DNA from 3 places in the Nonomuraea sp. B12E4 genome. Region 1 is predicted to be linked to each of the others. Evidence: riboswitches for the same ligand, from Rfam matches in the RefSeq annotation. Region 1 holds a riboswitch; each other region holds the start of a gene.
The links. Region 1 has a riboswitch for thiamine pyrophosphate ahead of thiD (bifunctional hydroxymethylpyrimidine kinase/phosphomethylpyrimidine kinase). Riboswitches for the same ligand answer to the same signal wherever they lie in the genome.
Positions count from the first base shown of each region.

Region 1 (4,042 bases):
GCCGACCGAGGCTGGGCCAGGTATGCGACCGGCGGGTTCCTCCTGGCCTGCGGCGCCAGTTACCTGCCGCCGCCTACATGACCGCCTACTTCCTCGGCGGCGCATCGGGCAGCGGCCTGTCGGCAGCCATCTATGCCAGTCATGGCTGGGCGGGCGTCTGCGTGCTCGGCGCCGCCTTCCCCGCCGCCGGTCTGCTGCTGTGGGTGATCGAGATGCTGGCCTCCCGGCGCGCCTCGGCCCGCCGGGCCGAGGCCCGCGCACCGGCCGTCCAGGACTGACTCTCGTGCCGGCCACACACCCGCCGCATAGGACCGGCGTGTCTCAGGGGTACAGCTCGAATGGCTCGGCGATGCTCACCTCCGCCAGGAACTCCGGCAGGAGCTGCGGCAGCCGGCGCGGGTAGACCCGATCCGTGCTGGAGCCGACCTCGGCGACCGGCCACCAGCGGAAGCCGAAGTAGTCCTCGATCTCGAAGTCCAGCATCTCCGAGCGGTCGATGTCCGGGCCGGGGACGTCGAGGCGGACGCGGACCACCACCTCGTGTTGCAGCCGCCGCGCGCCCCGGTAGCGGAAGGAGCTGTCACGCCGCCAGGTGGGAGCGCCGATCTGCGCGGGGCGGGTACGGATCCCGGTCTCCTCCCTCAGCTCCCTGATCGCCGCGTCGACATAGTCCTCGCCGTCGTCGATCCCGCCGCCTGGGAGCTCCCACCAGGTTCCCTTCTCCGGCATCGTCGGATCGCGGGTGTGGAAGAGCAGCAACCGATCGCGGGTGTCGAGGACGACGAGCCGGACCACGTCCCTCTCGATGATCGGCAGGTCGTCGGGCGGCTCGGCCATCCGCCTCACCACACCGCGTGGAAATGGTGGACGGGGCCGTGACCGCCCCCGACGCGCAGGCTGTCGGCGGCACGCAACGCGCCGGTCAGGTAGTCCCTGGCCGCTCGCACGGCGGCGAGCCAGTCCCGGTGACGCACGCGCAGCGCCGCGACCGCCGAGGACAGGGTGCAGCCGGTTCCGTGGGTGTGGCGGGTCGCGACCCTGGGCCCGGCGAGGTCGACCGGCTCGCCGCCGGCACTGAAGACGTCGACGCAGACCTCGCCGTCCAGATGGCCGCCCTTGAGCAGCACCCGCCGCGCACCGAGCGCGTGCAGCCGCCGTACCTGCTCGTGCATCTCCGCCACGGTGCGGGCCTGCGGCTCGCCGAGGAGGTCCGCCGCCTCCGGCAGGTTGGGGGTGATCAGGTCGGCGCGCGGGAGCAGCACCTCACGCAGCGCGGACACCGCGTCGGCCGGCAGCAGCCGGTCGCCGCTCTTGGCCACCATCACCGGGTCGAGCACCACGTACGGAGGAGAGAACCTGTCCAGTGCCGCGGCCACCGCGTGGATGACGGGGGCCCGCCCCAGCATGCCGATCTTCACGGCGTCCGCGGGGACATCGGCGAGCAGCGTGTCCAACTGAGCGCTGACGAACTCCGCGGGCACCTCGTGTACGCCGCGCACGCCTGTGGTCGTCTGCGCGACCAGAGCCGTGGTCACCGCCATGCCGTAGCCGCCGAGGGCGGAGAAGGTCTTCAGATCGCCGTGGATGCCCGCGCCACCGCTGGGGTCGGTGCCGGCGATAGAGAGGATTTTGGGAACGGAGGTCACCCGTGACGTCCCTTCGCTAGTGCGAACTAGATCAGGTTCTACGGGTGTGATCTCAGCCCGGCTCGCCGGGCACCCCGCGTCGCATACGAGCGTAACAGGCGCCGTAACGGTAACCCGGCTGCACCAGGTTTCGGACCCGTCACCGCCCGGCGAGGGGCAGGGGACCTACCACGGCCAACCATCGGCTACAGTGCTCATCGCCGCATGACTGAGGTGTCCTCCCTTTCGGGGTGAACCTCCGAGGACACTCGTGCCAAGCCCAGTCGACGCGGCCCGCCGGCTGATCCCTGCGGTTGCGTCCCCCGGATCCCCGCCTCCTCGAAACCACTTGGCGGGTGCGGTCCGGGTGACGGCACTGCCCCGTTGGATCGACCGGTTGGAGGAAGAACCGTGGCGTTGGAGCGTGCCCTGGTGCGGCTGCTGGAGCTGACCTGTGGCATCACGATCGCCAATGTCTACTACGCGCAGCCGTTGCTCCCGACGATCGCCCGCGAGCTGGGGATCGGCCCATCCGCGGCGGGGATGCTCATCACGGTGACGCAGGTGGGCTTCGCCTGCGGGCTGGTGTTCGTGGTGCCGCTCGGCGACATCATCGCCCGCCGCCCGCTGATCACCACGTTGCTCGCGATCGACGCCGTGGCCCTCGCGGTCAGCGCGGCCGCATCCGGGCCGCAGGTGCTGGGGGCCGCTGCCATACTGGTGGGCGCCTCGTCCGTGGTGGCGCAGATGGTGATCCCGTACGCCGCGACGCTGGCGCGCCCGGAGCACCGGGGCCGTACGGTCGCGACCCTGATGGGCGCCCTGCTGCTCGGGGTGCTGCTTTCGAGGACCTTCGCCGGGCTCGTCGCCGAGGTCTCCGGATGGCGCTGGGTCTATGGCGTGGCGGCCGGGGTGATGGCCGTCATGGCGGCGACCATGTACCGGATGCTGCCGGCCGGGGGCCGCGAGGTCGACCTCGGGTACGCCGCCCAGATGCGGGCCGTGCTGCGGCTGGCGCGCGGCGAGCCGGTCCTGCGCTGGCGGTCGCTGATCGGCGCCGCGCAGTTCGCCATGTTCAGCTGCTTCTGGTCCACCGTGACCTTCCTGTTGTCGGGCCCGCCGTTCGGCTGGAGCAAGGCGGGGATCGGCTTGTTCGCGCTGGTGGGCGCCCTGGGTGCGCTGTGCGCGCTGGGCGGCGGGCGGCTGCTGGACCGGCGGCGGACGCGCCTGCCGGTCACCGGGGGCGCGATCGTGCTGCTGGCGGGCTCCTTCGGCGTGCTCGCCGCCGGGCGGAGCAGCCTGGTCTGGCTGGTCCTCGGCGCGCTGCTGATGGACGTGTGCTGCCAGGTCGTGCACGTGACCAACCAGGCGGTCATCTACGACCTGGTCGACGCCGCCCGGTCCCGCCTGACCACCATCTACATGACCACCTACTTCTTCGGCGGTGCCCTCGGCACGGCCGTCGGCATCAGCGCCTACGACCGCTACGGCTGGGGCGGCGCCTGCGCGGCCTCGGCCGGCTTCTGTGGTCTGGCGGCGCTGGGCTGGCTGGCGACGTACCGGCACGAACGGCCCACGGCGGCGCGCCTGCCCGCGATGAGCGACCAGAGGGAGAACTGAACGTGCGGAAAGTGTTCCTCGGCTCCGCCGGACTGGGTGCCCTGCCGCCCTGGCTGGCGTCGCTCCCCCTGACGGCGAGGCACGCGGTCCTGGTGCCGACCGCGGCCAATCCGCTGCCCGCCGCCCCGTGGGTCGAGGCGGCGGACAGCCTGCTGCGGGGGGAGGGCATGGTGGTCGAGCGCCTCGACCTCGAACGGGCGGGGGCGGCCGATGTCGAACGCGCGCTGCGCGGGGCCGACCTGGTCTTCGTCGCCGGTGGGTATCCCCTGTTCCTGCTGGAGCACGTACAGCGGACCGGTTTCGACCGCGTCGTCGCGCCGGCGGTGCGCGAGGGCCGCCTCGGCTATGCCGACGTCTCGGCCGGCGCGGCGCTGGCCGCGCCGGACCTCGGCTACTACCGCGAGGCCGACGCCGCCATCGACCCCGGGGATCCAGGCGCGCCCGAATCGACGCGCGGCCTCGGCCTGGTGCCCTTCCTGGTGCTCGCCCACCGCAACCGGGGCCGGGCCGAGCGGCATGACCGGCAGGTCGCGCGGCACGGCGAGCAGGCGTACCTGTCGATCAACGACGACCAGGCCGTGGTCGTCCACGGCGGCACCTGGAAGGTGCGCGCCTCTCCGTGACCGCCCGCCGTCACGCCTGGGCGGCGGTGCTACTGCTCGTTCGGTAACCGCCATCATCCCTTCCAGCCGCGCCTTCATCAGCGACAACATGGCCGGCGCCTCGCCCGAGATAGTGCGGGCCGTCGCCGCGGCGACGGCCGGGGATGCCCCTCCCTACGGCAACGACCCCTTCAC
Region 1 is NZ_JBDPME010000045.1:33,047-37,088, reverse strand. It holds gene ABGB18_RS46275 (hypothetical protein) at 1-81, shown strand, start outside; gene ABGB18_RS46270 (hypothetical protein) at 78-278, shown strand; gene ABGB18_RS46265 (NUDIX domain-containing protein) at 322-837, opposite strand; gene thiD (bifunctional hydroxymethylpyrimidine kinase/phosphomethylpyrimidine kinase) at 843-1,646, opposite strand; TPP riboswitch at 1,638-1,733, opposite strand; gene ABGB18_RS46255 (MFS transporter) at 2,037-3,245, shown strand; gene ABGB18_RS46250 (Type 1 glutamine amidotransferase-like domain-containing protein) at 3,248-3,868, shown strand; gene ABGB18_RS46245 (beta-eliminating lyase-related protein) at 3,762-4,042, shown strand, end outside.

Region 2 (4,042 bases), on a different contig from region 1:
AGGCCACTTCGGGGAGAGTGAGCCACTCGTCGACGAGTTGCTCGGTCTCCCGGTCGATCTGTGCAACAGAAAGCGTCACGAAACCACAACTACCACATGCCGTGCTTGCTCAAACAACACAATCCCGTAGGGAGACTTCTGGATCTACCAGGCGTTCCGCGTCGAGAGGGTGACCGGCTTCGATGATCCTGCGCCCCTGTACGAGATCACGCGGCCGGTCCACGGCCAGCACCGCGGCGAGGGTTTCCTCGGCCGTGAGCCAGACCGCCGACCACGGGCCCTCGGGGTCGCCGCGGTAGATGAGGCGCTCCCCGGCCGGGTGGTGCCCGGCGTACTGCACCATGTGCTTGAACTGCTCCGACCAGAAGTACGGCACCGGATCGTAGACCATGTCCTCGCCCAGCAGCGTGGCGGCGGCGACCTCGGGGGCGTTGAGCGCGGTGTCCCAGTGCTCGACCCTGAGCCTGGTCTGCCAGCGGCGCGACCACCAGGCGGCGCAGTCGCCGACGGCGACGGTGTTCGGCAGCGAGGCGCGCAGGTGCTCGTCCACGACGACCCCGTTGTGCAGGTCGATGTCGGCGGCGGCCAGCCATTCGAGCGCCGGGCGCACGCCGATGCCGGTGACGACCACGTGCGCCTCGACGAACTCGCCGTCCAGCAGCCGCACGCCGCCCTCGTCCACGGATTCGACCATGGTGTCGAGCCGCAGGTCGATGCCGTCGTACCAGCGCTGGGTGCGGGCGCCGATCTCGGCGCCGACGGCGGTGGCGAGCGGGGCGGGGCCGGCCTCGATCACCGTCACCACGCACCCGGCGCGGCGGGCCGCGGTGGCCACCTCCGCACCGATCCAGCCGGCGCCGATGATCGCGACGCGGGCGCCGGGCACCAGCATGGCCCGCAGCTCGTGGGCGTCGTCGAGGGTGCGCAGCACGTGCTGGGGGCCGTCGCCGGGCAGCCTGATCGGCTCGGCTCCGGTGGCGATGACCAGGCCGTCGTAGCCCAGCTCGCCCTCCGTCGTCTCCACGACGCCGGGGCGCAGGGCCTTGGCCGTGACGCCGGACCAGAAGTCCACCTCGATCGCGGCCAGATCGGTGTCCACGTAGCTGGTGTCGGCGTCGCCGAGCAGCACGGCCTTGGACAGGGGCGGGCGATCGTAGGGACGGTGCCGCTCCTGGCCTATCAGCGTGATCCTGCCGCTGAATCCGCGCCCGCGCAGCGCCTCCACCGTCCGCAGGCCGGCCAGGCCCGCTCCTACCACCACGACATGGTTCACGTTCATGACCATAACGGGGGCGGTGCCTGGATGTCGCACCGAGGCCGTAGGCTGGGGACGTAAGCCGCGCGGGAGTCCGGCCGTCACCGGGCTGAGAGGAAGGCGTCATCGGGCCTTCGACCGCAAGACACCTGATCCGGATCATGCCGGCGAAGGGAGCGCGAATGGATGTGATCGTGGGTGGCGGAGTCGTCGGGCTGTCGATCGCCTGGCGGCTGACCCGCGAGGGGCGGCCGGTCACCGTGGTGGATCCGGCCCCGGCCGGCGGAGCCTCGCACGCGGCGGCCGGGATGCTGGCCCCGGTGAGCGAGGTCACCTACACGGAGGGGCCGCTGCTGCGGCTGGGCGTCGCCTCTCTGCGCCGCTGGCCCTCCTTCGCCGCCGAACTGGCCGCCGACGCGGGCTTCTCGGCCGCCGACCCGGGTCTTCCCAGTCCCGGCGGGCGTGCGGCGGGTGATGTCGATCCCGGCGTCTCCGGCGGGCTCGCGGGGGACGGCGCGGGCGGCGGGTTCGGCATCAGCGCGCGGGCGCGGGCCGGGCTGGATCTGCGGGCGGACGGGACGCTCGACGTGGCGTTCGGGGCCGACGACCTCGCGGCGCTGGACGAGCTGGCGGCGTTCATGGACAAGCTGGGGCTGCGGGTGGAGCGGCTGACGGGCCGCGAGTGCCGCCGCCTGGAGCCCATGCTGGCCCCCTCCGTGCGCGGCGGGCTGCTGGCCCCCGGCGACGCCTGGGTGGACCCGCGCCGGGTGACGGCCGCGCTGCTGACCGCCCTCGACCGCCTGGGCGTGCCGCTCGTACGGGCGCGCGCGAGCGGGCTCCTGCGCGACGGCGAGCGGGTCGCCGGAGTACGCCTGGCGGACCCCGAACAGCCCGGACCCGGTTGGCGGCCGGAGATCCGGGGCGACCGGGTGATCCTGGCGGCCGGGGTCTGGAGCACCGAGCTGGCCGACGTGCCGGTCCGGCCGATCAAGGGACAGATCATGCGGTTGCGCTCGCCGCAGCCGCTGCTCAGCCGGTGCGTGCGCGGGACCGTGCACGGCTCGCCGGTCTACCTCGTCCCCCGAGGTGACGGCGAGCTGGTGGTCGGGGCCACACAGGAGGAGCTGGGGTTCGACACCAGGGTGACGGCCGGCGGGCTCTACGAGCTGCTGCGCGACGCCAGGGAGCTGGTGCCGGGCGTGACGGAGCTGGAGGTCGCCGACGTGGTGGCCGGCCTGCGCCCGGGGACGCCGGACAACCTGCCGCTCATCGGCCCGGCCCGTACGCCGGGGCTCGTCCTGGCCACGGGACACCACCGCGGCGGCGTGCTGCTGGCCCCCCTCACGGCGGCCCTCGTGTCCGACGCCGTGGCGGCGGACACGGCGGGCGGGCCTGCCGCTTTCCCTGGAGCCGGTGGGGCCGGTGGAGGCGGTGCGGCCGATGCGGCGGTGGGTGACGACGGTGAGTTGGCGGAGTTGTGCTCGCCAGAGAGATTTCGGGAAATTTCATGATTGTGACGATCAACGGGGCCGCCCATGAGGTGGCCGACGGGATTACGGTGGCGCAGGCCGTACGTACATTGACCGTGGCCACCACCGGAGTGGCGGTGGCCGTGAACGACGAGGTGGTCACGCGGAGCTCGTGGGAGACGACGGTGCTCGGCGACAGCGACCGCGTGGAGGTTCTGACGGCGGTGCAAGGTGGATGATCTGATCATCGCCGGGGAGAAGTTCTCCTCCCGGCTCATCATGGGGACCGGCGGCGCGCCCTCGCTGGAGGTGCTGGACCAGGCGCTGGCCGCGTCCGGGACCGAGCTGACCACGGTGGCCATGCGGCGGCTCGACCCCGGCGCCCGCGGCTCCGTGCTGGACGTGCTGCGCGAGCGCGACATCAAGGTGCTGCCCAACACCGCGGGCTGCTTCACCGCGGGTGAGGCGGTGCTGACCGCCCGGCTGGCCCGGGAGGCGCTGGGCACGAACTGGGTCAAGCTTGAGGTCATCGCCGACGAGCGGACGCTGCTCCCCGATCCGATCGAGACGTTCGACGCGGCCGAGCGGCTCGTGGCCGACGGGTTCGTGGTGCTGCCGTACATCGGTGACGACCCGGCGCTGGCGCGGCGGCTGGAGCAGGCGGGCTGCGCGGCCGTGATGCCGCTGGGCGCGCCGATCGGCTCCGGGCTGGGCATCCGCAACCCGCACAACATCGAGCTGATCGTGGAGGCCGCCTCGGTGCCGGTGATCCTCGACGCGGGCATCGGGACGGCCAGCGACGCCGCCCTGGCGATGGAGCTGGGCTGCGACGCCGTCCTGCTGGCCACGGCGGTCACCAGGGCGCAACGGCCCGATCTCATGGCGGCGGCCATGAAGGCGGCCGTGGTGGCGGGGCGGCTGGCGCGGCAGGCGGGCCGCATCCCGCGCAGGCGCTACGCCGAGGCGTCCTCACCGATGACCCCCTGACGGAATGGTCACAGCCCCGACAGGACGCCCTGCCGGGGCTGGGACGCCAGTGAAGCCGTGCCCGTTTCGCCGGGCGGCTTCGACGTGCCGATCAGAACGTCTCAGCATCGGTTTCGGGCGCCGGGGCCCTGCCAGTGGCGAAACGCCCGTAAACTCAGCCGGGTGGATACGACGACTGCGGACCCCCTGGTCGGACGGCTTCTCGATAGGCGCTACCGCATCGAGAGCCGGATCGCCCGGGGCGGTATGGCGACCGTCTACCTGGCGTTGGACATCCGGCTCGACCGGACGGTGGCGCTGAAGGTCATGCACCGCTCGCTCGCCGACGACC
Region 2 is NZ_JBDPME010000009.1:208,337-212,378, forward strand. It holds gene ABGB18_RS22160 (Rv2175c family DNA-binding protein) at 1-79, opposite strand, end outside; gene ABGB18_RS22165 (FAD-dependent oxidoreductase) at 110-1,279, opposite strand; TPP riboswitch at 1,332-1,448, shown strand; gene ABGB18_RS22170 (FAD-dependent oxidoreductase) at 1,438-2,766, shown strand; gene thiS (sulfur carrier protein ThiS) at 2,763-2,963, shown strand; gene ABGB18_RS22180 (thiazole synthase) at 2,956-3,711, shown strand; gene pknB (Stk1 family PASTA domain-containing Ser/Thr kinase) at 3,874-4,042, shown strand, end outside.
Region 2: it holds a riboswitch for thiamine pyrophosphate, as region 1 does, so the genes downstream of both, ABGB18_RS22170 (FAD-dependent oxidoreductase) here and thiD (bifunctional hydroxymethylpyrimidine kinase/phosphomethylpyrimidine kinase) in region 1, are expected to answer to the same signal.

Region 3 (4,042 bases), on a different contig from region 1:
GGTCGAGGTGGACTCGGGCACGGGCGTGTTCGACATGCTGTCGCTGGGGCTGGCCATGGGTGACAGCCCGGTGACGACGGTGGTGCCGTTCGGCGGGAACGAGCAGCTGGCTGACGGCGGCGCGGCCGTCAAGTGGGACCGGGCGAAGGCGCTGGCGCTGTTCAACGCGCTCAAGGAGGACAAGCCGGTGCCGCAGGACATCCTCGACGCCGCCTGAGGCGGTCGGTCGGCCGAAACAACGTGGCCGGGCACCGTCGGGTGCCCGGCTTCGTGTTGTCGGGGCGAGATGGCCGGCTTTGTGCGATGCGGGCCGGCGTGGCGTCCAGCTCGGGGTGGCCGAGCGGGGAGGGATCCGTGACCCGGGGCTTCTTGTCCGACAGCTCGACGCGGCCGGCGACGGCGTGCTCGGCCGGCAGGGCGCCCGCGAGTGCGGGGTCGAGCTGCATGGGGTTGACGAGCCGCCTTCCGTCGTGGTCGGAGTGGGCGAGGAACTTCCCGGCGATCCGCACGCAGGTCCTTCGACACTAACCTCCCAGGCATGACTGTCTCGGAACGTTTGCACGCGATCGGCCGGCCGCTGCTCCAGGAGCAGCTCGACCATCCCACCGTGGCCGGGATCGGGCGGGGTGACCTGGCCGAGCCGGTGTTCAGGTCGTGGCTGGAGCAGGACTACCTCTTCCTGCTGGACTACGTGCGGGTGTTCGCCCGGCTGGCCTGGCAGGCGCCCGCCGCGCACCTGGGCGACCTGGTGGACCTGGCGCACACGACCTTCCACGACGAGCTGAGCCTGCACCGGACGATGTCGGCGGAGTTCGGGGCCGATCTGGAGGGGGCGGTGAAGGGGCCGGCGTGTGAGGCGTACACGAGGTTCCTGCTGGAGTCGGCGGCGTCCTACGGGGAGGGGTTGGCTGCGCTTTATCCGTGTATGTGGGGATATTCGAACCTTGGGCGGATATTGGCTAAGAATCCGCCTGCTGAACCGAGATATCGGGCTTGGGTGGACACGTACGCGGACCCGGGGTTCGAGGCGCTCACCGTGCGGATCGCCCAGATGATCGACGAGGCCGGCCCCGATCCGGCGCGGGCGGAGGCGCTGTTCACCGAGGGGATGGCGCACGAGCTGGCCTTCTGGAGCGTGCCCTAGCCCCTCGCGCCCGGTTGTCCACAGGCTGTGGACGGCCGGGGCTCATGGGGACCGTACTCTGGTGGCATGCCGGAACTTCCCGAAGTGGAGTCGCTGGTCCACTTCCTGCGCGAGCGGGCGGTGGGCCGTACGATCCTGGGCGTCGACGTGGTCGCGTTCCAGGCGCTCAAGACGTTCGACCCGCCGGCCACCGCGCTCGGCGGGCTCACGGTGACCGGCGTGTCGCGGCACGGCAAGTTCCTCGACCTCGACTGCGACGGGCTGCACCTGATCATCCACCTCGCCCGGGCGGGATGGCTGCGCTGGCGGGAGGACCTCTCGGGGGCCAAGCCCGTCCGCCCGGGCAAGGGCCCGCTCGCGGTCCGGGTCCGGCTGGCGCCCGATGAGGAAGGGCTGGCGCCGGGGTTCGAGCTGACGGAGGCGGGGACGCAGAAGCGGCTGGCCGTCTATGTCACGAAAAATCCAGACGATGTGCCGGGCGTCGCCGCCCTCGGCCCCGACCCCCTGGACGAGTCGTTCACCGTGGCCGCGCTCAAGCGCATCCTGGGCGGCAACCGTACGCAGATCAAGGGGTTGCTGCGCGACCAGAAGGTGATCGCGGGCATCGGGAACGCCTATTCGGACGAGGTGCTGCACGCGGCCAGGATGTCCCCGTTCAAGATCGCGGCGACGCTGACCGACGCGCAGATCGCCGACCTGCACGAGGCCATCGTCACCACGCTGGGAGAGGCGGTCGAGCGGGCGCACGGGCTGGCGGCCAAGGATCTCAAGGCGGAGAAGAAGTCCGGCCTCCGCGTGCACAACAGGGCCGGGCAGCCGTGCGACGTGTGCGGCGACACGATCCGCGAGGTGTCGTTCGCCGACTCGTCGCTGCAATACTGCCCCACCTGCCAGACGGGCGGGAAACCGCTGGCCGACCGCCGCCTGTCCCGGCTGCTCAAGTAGGTGGTCGGGGCCCGTGCCGGACGCGAGATGATGGAGTCATGAGCGTTCCTGAGATCGACCCCAGTGCCCTTCCGTCCGACGCCTACCTGCTCGACGTGCGGGAGCAGGAGGAGTGGGTGGCGGGGCACGCCCCCGAGGCCGTGCACATCCCCATGACGCAGATCCAGGGCCGGGTGGACGAGGTGCCCAGCGACCGGACGGTCTACGTCGTGTGCCGGGTGGGCGGCCGATCGATGCAGGTCGCGGCCTGGCTCACCCAGCTCGGACGAGACGCGGTCAACGTCGGCGGCGGCATGCAGTCATGGGAGTCGGCGCGGCGCCCGATGGTCAGCGAGACCGGGCAGCCGCCTTTCGTCGCGTGAGGCGGCTTGTACGGTGAGACAACGCCCACTATGGCGGTTTCGCCGTCATTAGGGCATGATGAGGGCGCCAATTACAGATCGTCGCGGGAGCTCGGGGTGCCGGGCTGAGAGGGCAGCAACTGATCCGCTGCCGACCGCCTGAACCTGTCCGGATAATGCCGGCGTAGGGAGTGTGCGATGTCGCATGCCGTCAACGAAGTTCCCCTGACTCTCGAAGGACGGCCGCCGAAGACACTGGGCGTGCTCGACCAGGGCGCGCTCTGGGCCAACCTGGGTGTCAGCCTCCTCGGCTTCTCCGGGGCCATGTTCCTGCTCGACCCGCTCGGCAACGCGCCGCTCAGCCTGGGCGCCGCGCTGCTGGCGGCCGTGGTCGGCAGCCTGATCGGCACGGCCATGGTGGGTCTGTCCGCCATCCCCGGCACCCAGACAGGGCAGCCGGCGATGGTGCTGCTGCGCGGGCTGTTCGGGGCCCGGATCTCCTACGTCCCCACGGTGCTGAACGTCGTGCAGATGCTCGGCTGGGGGGCGTTCGAGCTGTGGGTGATCGCCAAGGCCGCCTCCGCGATCTTCGGCGGGGTGCCCTACCAGGTGTGGGTGATCGTGGCGGGGGTGCTCACCACCGCGCTCACGATCTGGCCGCTCGGCTCGATCCGGCTGCTGCGCCGCTACGTCACCGTCGGGGTGATCGTGTCGATGCTCTGGTTCGCCTGGTTCTTCCTTTCGGACGCCCCCGTGCACGCGGGCGGATCCTGGACCGCGTTCGCCCCGGCCGTGGACTACGTGATCGCGCTGTCGGTGTCGTGGGTGCCGATGGCGGCCGACTTCGCCCGGCACTCCAGGTCGAGCAGGGCCGCGTTCACCGGGGTGGTCGGCGGTTACACGCTGGCGCAGGTGGCCTGCCTGGGGCTGGGCGTGTACGCGGTGGCCATCGCCGGGGCGGCGGCGGTGGGAGCCGACAGCACGTCGGTGTTCGGGCCCTTCGTGGCGGTGCCGGTGGGCGCGCTGTTCTTCGGCATCCTGGTGCTGCGGGAGACCGACCAGTCCTTCGCCAACGTCTACTCCACGACGGTCTCGTTGCAGAACCTGATGCCCAGGGTGGACCGGCGGGCGTTCTCCGCCGCGATCGGCGTGCTCACCGTCGCCATCGCGCTGGTCGTGGACGTCACCTCGTACGGCGCGTTCCTGTCGGTGATCGGGGCGGTGTTCGTGCCGATGTTCGCGGTGCTCGCCGTGGACTACTTCGTGCTGGGCGGCGCCTCCCGCTGGAACACCGGCGAGGACGCGCCGTCGCGCTGGTCGATGCTGGTGCCGTGGGGGCTCGGCTTCCTCGCGTACTGGCTGACCACCTCCAGCCTCACTGTGGAGGGCTGGGACGCCCTGTGGGCCTCGGTACGGGAGGCGATCGGGTTCACCCGGCAGCCGTGGATGAACGGCGCCCTGGGCGCGGCCCTGGTGGCCGGGCTGGTGACGCTGGCCGTCGGCTGGCCGCGGCGGCGCCGCGCGGCCGGCTCCGAGCCCGGCTCCGAGGCCGCGCGGGCAGGGCGGTCAGGCTGAGGCGCGCTGCTCGACGTTGAGGAGGTGTTGCTTGGCG
Region 3 is NZ_JBDPME010000021.1:71,849-75,890, reverse strand. It holds gene ABGB18_RS35190 (LCP family protein) at 1-217, shown strand, start outside; gene ABGB18_RS35185 (GPP34 family phosphoprotein) at 171-509, opposite strand; gene ABGB18_RS35180 (transcriptional regulator) at 539-1,144, shown strand; gene ABGB18_RS35175 (DNA-formamidopyrimidine glycosylase family protein) at 1,211-2,089, shown strand; gene ABGB18_RS35170 (rhodanese-like domain-containing protein) at 2,128-2,451, shown strand; TPP riboswitch at 2,525-2,638, shown strand; gene ABGB18_RS35165 (cytosine permease) at 2,629-4,005, shown strand; gene ABGB18_RS35160 (methylated-DNA--[protein]-cysteine S-methyltransferase) at 3,997-4,042, opposite strand, start outside.
Region 3: it holds a riboswitch for thiamine pyrophosphate, as region 1 does, so the genes downstream of both, ABGB18_RS35165 (cytosine permease) here and thiD (bifunctional hydroxymethylpyrimidine kinase/phosphomethylpyrimidine kinase) in region 1, are expected to answer to the same signal.